One region of the Streptomyces sp. NPDC041968 genome, then DNA from elsewhere that is predicted to be linked to it. Evidence: riboswitches for the same ligand, from Rfam matches in the RefSeq annotation. Region 1 holds a riboswitch; the other holds the start of a gene.
The links. Region 1 has a riboswitch for glycine ahead of gcvT (glycine cleavage system aminomethyltransferase GcvT). Riboswitches for the same ligand answer to the same signal wherever they lie in the genome.
Positions count from the first base shown of each region.

Region 1 (4,404 bases):
TGCGGTGGGCGTTTTGCGCGAGCAGCGCGTAGAACTGCGGAACCTCGATGGCCGGTTCGGACAGGCGCAGGGGCCCGGCGGGCTGGCGGTCCAGGCCGGAGGCGATGCGGCGCAGGTCGAGCCACGGGATGCCGACGCCGCCGCCTCGGGCATGCGGGTTCAGCCAGAGGCCGTAGTGGTCCGGGTAGAGGGCGCGGGCCACTTCGAGCCCGTCGACCACCTCGTACGACCGGTTCCAGCCGCTGGCCGACAGCTCCTGGGCGGAGGTGACACAGGGCGCGTAGCCGAAGCCCTCGACCTCCATGTTCCCGTACTGCGCGTCCGGGGAGCCGGCCTGACCGTGCCAGAGCAGCATCCACACCTGGCCGGAGGTGGGGGTGGCGAGCGCGCGCAGCAGGGCCTCGTAGGCGTCGTAGCGCCCGGGCGTCACCTGGCGCAGCATGTGCTCGACCTGTCCGGTCGTGGTGCCGCTGGCGCTCACGCGTATCGCCCCTTCGAGAAGTTCCCCGGTTGTGGCACCAGCTTAAGGCTCCGCCGGGCAGGGGTCCCCTGCGCTCGGGGTGCTTCGTCCGTTCCCGGGGCGGGCTCCTCGTCGCGGGCCGCTCCTCACAGGTCCCGGTCGTAGAACGGGCGGACGTGCGCGCGCATCCAGTCGCAGACCGGGTCGTGGGCCGCCTCCAGGAGCACCAGGTTGACCTGCGTCTTCAGGGGGGCCGCGGCGAGGGCGCGGCCCAGGGCGTCCAGGGGCAGGGCGCGGGCGTCGCCCTCCCAGTGGGTCAGCTCGACGCCGACGAACATGACCGGGTCGGCGGTCTCGACGGCGGCCAGGCAGCGGCGGGCGGTGCGCACGACGCCGATGGCGGCGAACTCGGCGGAGGCCGCGGCGAGGAAGTCCACCGGGTCGTCCTGCCAGTCCGGCTCGAAGAGGCGGACCCGGCCGCCGGACGCGGGCCCGTCGAGCGGGGTGCGGCCGGCCCGGCACAGCTCGGCCACGGCCGGGGGCGGCAGCGGGATGCCGACCACGCCGTCCGGGTTCACGGCGATGCCGATCTGCGGGGGCAGGCCGCGGGCGAACTCCGCGGCGGGGGCGACGGTGTACGCCATCTGCGCGCCGGCGACCTGGCGGAGCTGCTCCTCGGAGCTGAAGACCGGCACGTAGGCCTGGCCCTCGATCTCCAGCGAGGGCAGGTCGAGGGGGCCGCTGTCCGGTCCGCCGCCGTTCGGCAGGGGTATCCACAGGAAGCTGCGGCCGAGGACCTCCACGATCCGGCCGCCGGCGCCCGGCACGCCGAGGGAGGCGGACAGCACCTCCTCCAGCTCGTTGCCGGGCCACCCGCCGTGCGGGTGGGGGTGCGCCTGGGCCGGGAAGCCGGCGGAGAAGTCCGCCGGGAGGCCCCCTGGGATGTCCATCTGCCTACCGCCTGCCTGGTACCGCTGCTGTGGCTGAAAAGGCTAACCCGTTCGGTACCGGGGGCCTACGGGGTGTCACCCCGTGAAGGCGATCCGGCGCAGCGCGCCCGCGGCCTCCCGGTCCAGGATGATCGCCGAGGTGCAGCCGACGGGCAGGGAGCCCTCGGTGACCGCGCGCAGCAGCCGGGCGTTGGCCGCGCGGTGCCGCAGGAACGCGTACCGCGAGACGCCCCGGCCGCGCTCGCGCTGGCCGGCCAGCGCCTCGTCGGCGTCGACGTCGATCAGCAGCAGGTGCAGGGTGCCCTTGCGGCGCCGCGCCTCGCGGGCCATCCAGCCGCGCACCCAGACCTGGGTGCCGCAGTCGTGCACGACCACGCCCTCGCCGGAGCGCAGGGCGCGGCGCAGTCCGGCGTAGTGGGCGAGGCGGACGAGGGGGCGGTAGAGCGCGTACGGCAGGAAGCGCGGCATGCGGCGGTCCCAGCGGTCACGGGTGTCCTGGGAGTCGATGCGCGGGCCGCGCACGGTGCGCTCCATCAGCGTGGACTTCCCGCTGCCGGGCAGGCCGGTGATCACCACCAGGTCCCGGGGTCCGAAGAGCAGGGCGTGCGGGCTGTGGCCGCCGCGGTCCCGCAGGTCGCGGACGACGGGTGCGGGCAGTTCGGCGCACTTCTCCGGGGCCGGGGCGACCGGCTGCTCGGGCAGCGCGAGACCCGTGGTGGTGGCGTACGCCGTGGTCCTGTTCACCGTGATCGTCCTCCCCTGGGGCGGTTCACGTAGTCCCCTCCCCGTCGAGTGTAAAGAGAAGGTAATGCGCAGGTCTCGCGTTTTCGTTCGCTTACTGCCACAAGCCGGTTACAGATCACGGTCTGCCACGGATCGGCCCGGCATGCAATGATGGCGGCGCCAACTGCATACCGGCCGTTTGAATCCGCGCGGGAGAGTCCCCGGCCGTCGCCGGGGCGCCGAAGGAGCAAGTCCCTCCCTTGAATCTCTCAGGCACCGTTACCGCGCGGGCGAGGCACATCTGAAAAGCGGGCCGCCGCGCGACGGCTGCCCCACCCAAGGTGCAAGTCCTGACCGCCGCGCTCCGGTGGTCACGGCGAACCTCTCAGGTTCCGATGACAGATGGGGAGGATCGACCTCGCCCCGTCCTGTCCTGGGAGACGACCGACCGATGAGCAGTACCGAACTCCGCCGTACCGCGCTCGACGCCACGCATCGGGCGCTGGGCGCGACGATGACCGACTTCGCCGGCTGGGACATGCCCCTGCGCTACGGCTCCGAGCGCGACGAGCACCTCGCGGTGCGCACCCGCGCCGGGCTCTTCGACCTCTCGCACATGGGCGAGATCACGGTCACCGGGCCGGCCGCCGCCGACCTGCTGAACTTCGCGCTGGTCGGCAACATCGGCAGCGTGAAGCCGGGCCGCGCCCGCTACACCATGATCTGCCGCGAGGACGGCGGCATCCTGGACGACCTGATCGTCTACCGGCTGGGCGACGCCGAGTACATGGTGGTCGCCAACGCCTCCAACGCCCAGGTCGTGCTCGACGCGCTGACCGAGCGGGCCGCCGGCTTCGACGCCGAGGTCCGCGACGACCGCGACGCGTACGCGCTGCTCGCCGTCCAGGGCCCGGAGTCCCCGGCCATCCTGAAGAGCCTCACCGACGCCGACCTGGACGGCCTGAAGTACTACGCCGGTCTGCCCGGCACCGTGGCCGGCCTGCCGGCCCTGATCGCGCGCACCGGCTACACCGGCGAGGACGGCTTCGAGCTGTTCGTGAAGCCGGAGCACGCGGTCGGGCTGTGGCAGGCGCTGACCGAGGCGGGCGAGGGCGCCGGACTGGTCCCCTGCGGCCTGTCCTGCCGGGACACGCTCCGCCTGGAGGCCGGCATGCCGCTGTACGGGCACGAGCTGACGACGGCGCTGACGCCCTTCGACGCCGGGCTCGGCCGGGTGGTGAAGTTCGAGAAGGAGGGCGACTTCGTGGGCCGCGCGGCGCTCACCGAGGCCGCTTCCCTGGCGGAGCGGAAGCCGCCCCGCGTCCTGGTCGGCCTGGTCGCCGAGGGCCGCCGCGTCCCGCGCGCCGGGTACCAGGTCGTCGCCGGCGGCGAGGTGGTCGGCGAGGTCACCTCCGGCGCCCCCTCGCCGACGCTGGGCAAGCCGATCGCCATGGCGTACGTCGACCCGGCGCACGCGGCTCCGGGGACGCCGGGTGTCGGCGTGGACATCCGGGGCAGCCACGAGCCGTACGAGGTCGTGGCGCTGCCGTTCTACAAGCGCCAGAAGTAGACACTGGGCGACGGGCCCGGCCGCTCCGCACACGCCCGCTGCCCGCTCCCGTCGTCCACCAGCGGTTTCAGCATCCCCCCTCGCAGCACCCCCTTCAGCAGCACTCCCCCGCGTACAGGAGAATTCAGGCCATGAGCAACCCCCAGCAGCTGCGCTACAGCAAGGAGCACGAGTGGCTGTCGGGCGCCGAGGACGGCGCCTCGACGGTCGGCATCACGGAGCACGCGGCCAACGCGCTCGGTGATGTGGTCTTCGTCCAGCTCCCCGAGGTCGGCGACTCCGTCACCGCGGGCGAGACCTGCGGCGAACTGGAGTCGACCAAGTCGGTCTCCGACCTGTACTCCCCCGTCTCCGGCGAGGTCACCGAGGTCAACGAGGACGTCGTCAACGACCCGTCGCTGGTGAACTCGGCCCCCTTCGAGGGCGGCTGGCTCTTCAAGGTACGGATCACGGACGAGCCGGCCGACCTGCTCTCCGCCGACGAGTACACCGCCTTCACCGCCGGCTGAGGAGTCACGGACCGCATGTCGCTTCTGAACACACCCCTGCACGAGCTCGACCCCGACGTCGCCGCCGCCGTCGACGCCGAGCTGGACCGCCAGCAGTCCACCCTGGAGATGATCGCCTCGGAGAACTTCGCTCCGGTCGCGGTCATGGAGGCCCAGGGCTCGGTCCTCACCAACAAGTACGCCGAGGGCTAC
Region 1 is NZ_JBVJCB010000011.1:31,847-36,250, reverse strand. It holds gene ACZ6EG_RS25585 (enhanced serine sensitivity protein SseB C-terminal domain-containing protein) at 1-481, opposite strand, end outside; gene ACZ6EG_RS25580 (enhanced serine sensitivity protein SseB) at 607-1,410, opposite strand; gene ACZ6EG_RS25575 (AAA family ATPase) at 1,486-2,154, opposite strand; glycine riboswitch at 2,334-2,428, shown strand; glycine riboswitch at 2,429-2,545, shown strand; gene gcvT (glycine cleavage system aminomethyltransferase GcvT) at 2,585-3,703, shown strand; gene gcvH (glycine cleavage system protein GcvH) at 3,835-4,212, shown strand; gene glyA (serine hydroxymethyltransferase) at 4,228-4,404, shown strand, end outside.

Region 2 (4,404 bases), on a different contig from region 1:
TCGGGGAGAGTGGACCGTACCCTCCCCCGGGCTCTCGGCTCCGAGCGAGCGCGAGGTATCCCCAGCAGGGCGGCGCGGCCGACCCGGCTCCGCAGCGGCCGGCCGCCGTGCCGAGCAGCGGAGGGGCGACGTCCATGGCGTCCGAGCAGATCGGCTACCGCGGGCCGACGGCCTGCGCGGCCGCCGGAATCACCTACCGGCAGCTCGACTACTGGGCCCGCACGGGTCTCGTCGAGCCCAGTGTGCGGCCCGCGCACGGTTCCGGGACGCAGCGTTTGTACAGCTTCCGCGACGTCGTCGTGCTGAAGATCGTCAAGCGCTTCCTCGACACCGGGGTGTCCCTGCAGAACATCCGCACCGCGGTCCAGCACCTCAGGGAGCGCGGCTTCCAGGACCTGGAGCGGATGACGCTGATGAGCGACGGCGCCACGGTCCACGAGTGCACGTCGCCCGACGAGGTGCACGCCCTGCTCCAGGGCGGCCAGGGCATCTTCGGGATCGCCGTGGGAGTGGTGTGGCGGGACGTCGAGAGCGCGCTGTCGCAGCTGCACGGGGAGCGCGTGGACACGGGGGAGACCCTCGTCGGGCACAATCCGGCGGACGAGCTGGCGCGGCGGCGCAACCGGGCGGTCTGACCGGCGCCACCGCCGCAAGGCAATGTCAGTGGCGTAGGGCAGCATCGGAGATGTGAGAACCGCGCCCACCATCCTGCACCTCGACATGGACGCCTTCTTCGCCTCGGTGGAGCAGGCGTCCAAGCCGAGCCTGCGCGGGAAGGCCGTGATCGTGGGCGGCCTCGGGCCGCGCGGGGTGGTCGCCACCTGCTCGTACGAGGCGCGGGTCTTCGGCGTGCACTCGGCGATGCCCATGGGCCAGGCCCGGCGGCTGGCGCCCCACGCCGCGTATCTCGTGCCGCGTTTCGAGCTCTACCGGTCGATCAGCGAGCAGGTGATGCGGCTGCTGCGGGCCCTGTCGCCCCTCGTGGAGCCGCTGAGCCTGGACGAGGCGTTCGTGGACCTGGAGGCCGGCGGGGCGGCCTGGGACGAGGCGTCGGCGCGGCTGGCCGGTGCGCAGCTGCGCACGGACATCCGCACCTTCACCGGCCTGACCGGATCGGTGGGACTCGCGGCGTCCAAGATGCTCGCCAAGATCGCCTCGGAGGAGGCCAAGCCCGACGGACTGGTCGTGATCCGGCCGGGCACGGAGCGGGCCATGCTGGAGCCGATGTCCGTGCGGACGCTGCCCGGGGTGGGGCCGGCCACCGGCGACCACCTGCGGCGCGCCGGGATCACCACGGTCGGCGAGCTGGCGGAGGCGGGCGAGGACGAGCTGGTGCGGCTGCTGGGCAAGGCGCACGGGCACGCGCTGTACGCCATGGCCCTGGCCCGCGACGACCGGCCCGTCGTGTCGGAGCGGGAGACGAAGTCGGTGTCGGTCGAGGACACCTACGACGTGGACATCCACGACCGGGTGCGGGTCGGGGTGGAGGTGGGACGGCTGGCGGAGCGGTGTGTGCGGCGACTTCGCGGGTCCGGGCTGGCCGGACGGACGATCGTGCTCAAGGTACGAAGGTACGACTTCTCCACGCTGACGCGCTCCGAGACCCTGCGCGGGCCCACGGACGATCCGGCGGTCGTGCGCGAGGCGGCGGCCCGGCTGCTGGACTCGGTGGACACCACGGGCGGTGTACGGCTGCTGGGGGTGGGCGTCAGCGGGCTGGCCGACTACACACAGGAGGACCTGTTCGCGCAGGCGGCCGGGGACCGGTCCGGGGAACTCGCCGAGGAGCCCGAGCCCGCCGAGGAGCAGCGGCCACCGGCGCCCGCCGAGCGCCGGTGGCCCTCGGGGCACGACGTGCGGCACGCGGAGTACGGGCACGGGTGGGTGCAGGGCAGTGGGCTGGGGCGGGTCACCGTGCGGTTCGAGACGCCGTACTCGGGGGCCGGGCGGGTACGGACCTTCCCGGTGGACGACCCGGATCTGACACCGGCGGATCCGCTGCCGCTGGTCCCGGCCGGGCCTGCCGGGACTGCCGGGTCTGCCGGGACTGCCGGGTCTGCCGGGCCGCGAAGACGGGGGGACGCGGAGGCCGCGCCCGCCGATTCGGCTCCGGGGACCGGGGCGGGCGGCGGTTCGTCGGACCGCGAGCGTCCGGCTCCCGGTTAGCGGCGGGGTCCGGGGGGCGGGACGGTCAGCTCTCTTCCTTGCCCTGACCGGCCAGCTTGCCGAAGTCGCGGTCGGGGAGCGGGGCGGGCGCGGGTGCGGCCACGTCCAGACCGTAGTGGTGGTAGAGCTGCAGTTCCTGTTCCGGCGAGAGGTGGCGGCCGACACCGAAGTCGGGGGCCTCCTTGATCAGCGTCCGTTCGAAGGGCACCCGCAGGGCGCCCTCGACCAGTTCGCTCGGCTCCAGGGGCACGAAGGCGTCCCTGCTGAACAGGCCGGTGCGTATGGCCGCCCACTCCGGGACGCCGGTCGCGTCGTCGAGGTAGACCTCGTCGACGGTGCCGATCCGGGTGCCGTTGCGGTCGAAGGCCTTGCGGCCGATCAGGTTCCGCGGGTCGATGTCAGTACGCACGGGGCCCTCCACTTGGTCGCACTGGGATCGCACACCAGCCGCCGAATCATCCGTAAGTACTACAAAAGGGCACAAAGGGCGGGACGGCCACTCGAAGGTCCGTGCGGCGAGCGCGCTGGTACGCTGGCAAATGGCTGCTGACCCCGTGCGGGAGAGTCCTCCGGACACCTCCGGAGGCGCCGAAGGAGCAAATCCTCCCCGGAATCTCTCAGGCTCACGTACCGCATGGACGAGGTCACTCTGGAAAGCAGGGCGGGTGTCGACGGCTTCCGCTCTCACCGACGGTGAAAGCCGGGTGGAGCCCTCGGGCCGCCCCGGTGAAGCTCTCAGGTCGAGATGACAGAGGGGGAGGCCGTTCGGGTACCCGCGCCGTGGTGCCCCTCGAAGGTCGTCAGACCAGGAGGCCTCCGCAATGACCGCCCCTCGCATTTCGCTCTCCGAGCTCGAACAGGCCGCGCCGTTCGAGCAGCGCCACATCGGCCCCGACGACGAGGCCCGGGCCAAGATGCTCGCGCAGGTCGGCTACGGCTCGCTCGACGAGCTGACGGCCGCCGCGGTGCCGGATGTGATCAAGAACGCCGACGCGCTGGACCTGCCGGGCGCGCGCTCCGAGGCCGAGGTGCTGGCCGAACTGCGTTCGCTCGCCGACCGCAACCAGGTCCTCGACTCGATGATCGGCCTCGGCTACTACGGCACCTTCACCCCGCCGGTCATCCTGCGCAACGTCATGGAGAACCCGGCCTGGTACACGGCGTACACCCCGTACCAGCCGGAGATCAGCCAGGGCCGCCTGGAGGCGCTGCTCAACTTCCAGACGACGGTCGCCGAGCTGACCGGCCTGCCCACGTCCGGAGCCTCGCTGCTGGACGAGGGCACCGCAGCCGCCGAGGCGATGGCGCTGTCCCGGCGCATGGGCAGGAACAAGAAGGGCCTCTTCCTCGTCGACGCCGACGCGCTGCCGCAGACCATCGCCGTGATCCAAACCCGCGCCGAACCGACCGGTGTCGAGGTCGTCGTCGCCGACCTGAGCGAGGGCATCCCGGCCGAGGTCGCCGAGCGGGAGATCAACGGTGTTCTGATCCAGTACCCGGGCGCCTCCGGTGCCGTCCGCGACATCAAGCCGGTCATCGACCGGGCGCACGAACTCGGTGCGCTCGTCACCGTCGCCGCCGACCTGCTCGCCCTCACCCTGCTGACGTCGCCCGGTGAGCTGGGCGCGGACATCGCCGTCGGCACCACCCAGCGCTTCGGCGTGCCGATGGGCTTCGGCGGTCCGCACGCCGGCTACATGGCGGTGCACGAGAAGTTCGCGCGCAGCCTGCCTGGCCGCCTGGTCGGCGTCTCCGTGGACGCCGACGGCAACAGGGCCTACCGCCTCGCCCTGCAGACCCGCGAGCAGCACATCCGCCGGGAGAAGGCCACCAGCAACATCTGCACCGCGCAGGTGCTGCTCGCCGTCATGGCCGGCATGTACGCCGTCTACCACGGCCCCGAGGGGCTGCGGGCCATCGCCCGGCGCACCCACCGGTACGCCACGCTCATCGCGGCGGGCCTCACGGCCGGCGGCGTCGAGATCGTGCACGGCGCCTACTTCGACACGGTGACCGCGCGGGTGCCCGGCCGCGCCGCCGAGATCGTCCACGCCGCCCGCGAGAACGGCATCAACCTGCGTCTCGTCGACGCCGACCACGTGTCCTTCGCCTGCGACGAGACCACCACGCGCGCCCAGGTCGGCGGCGTGTGGAACGCCTTCGGCGTCGAGGGCGACATCGAGTCGCTGGACGCGGCGACCGAGGAGGCGCTGCCCGACGCGCTGCTGCGCACGGACG
Region 2 is NZ_JBVJCB010000019.1:99,509-103,912, reverse strand. It holds gene ACZ6EG_RS33230 (MerR family transcriptional regulator) at 1-635, shown strand, start outside; gene ACZ6EG_RS33225 (DNA polymerase IV) at 688-2,166, shown strand; gene ACZ6EG_RS33220 (PRC-barrel domain-containing protein) at 2,192-2,575, opposite strand; glycine riboswitch at 2,714-2,809, shown strand; gene gcvP (aminomethyl-transferring glycine dehydrogenase) at 2,988-4,404, shown strand, end outside.
Region 2: linked by a shared signal. The riboswitch ahead of gcvP (aminomethyl-transferring glycine dehydrogenase) and the one ahead of gcvT (glycine cleavage system aminomethyltransferase GcvT) in region 1 are both predicted to bind glycine.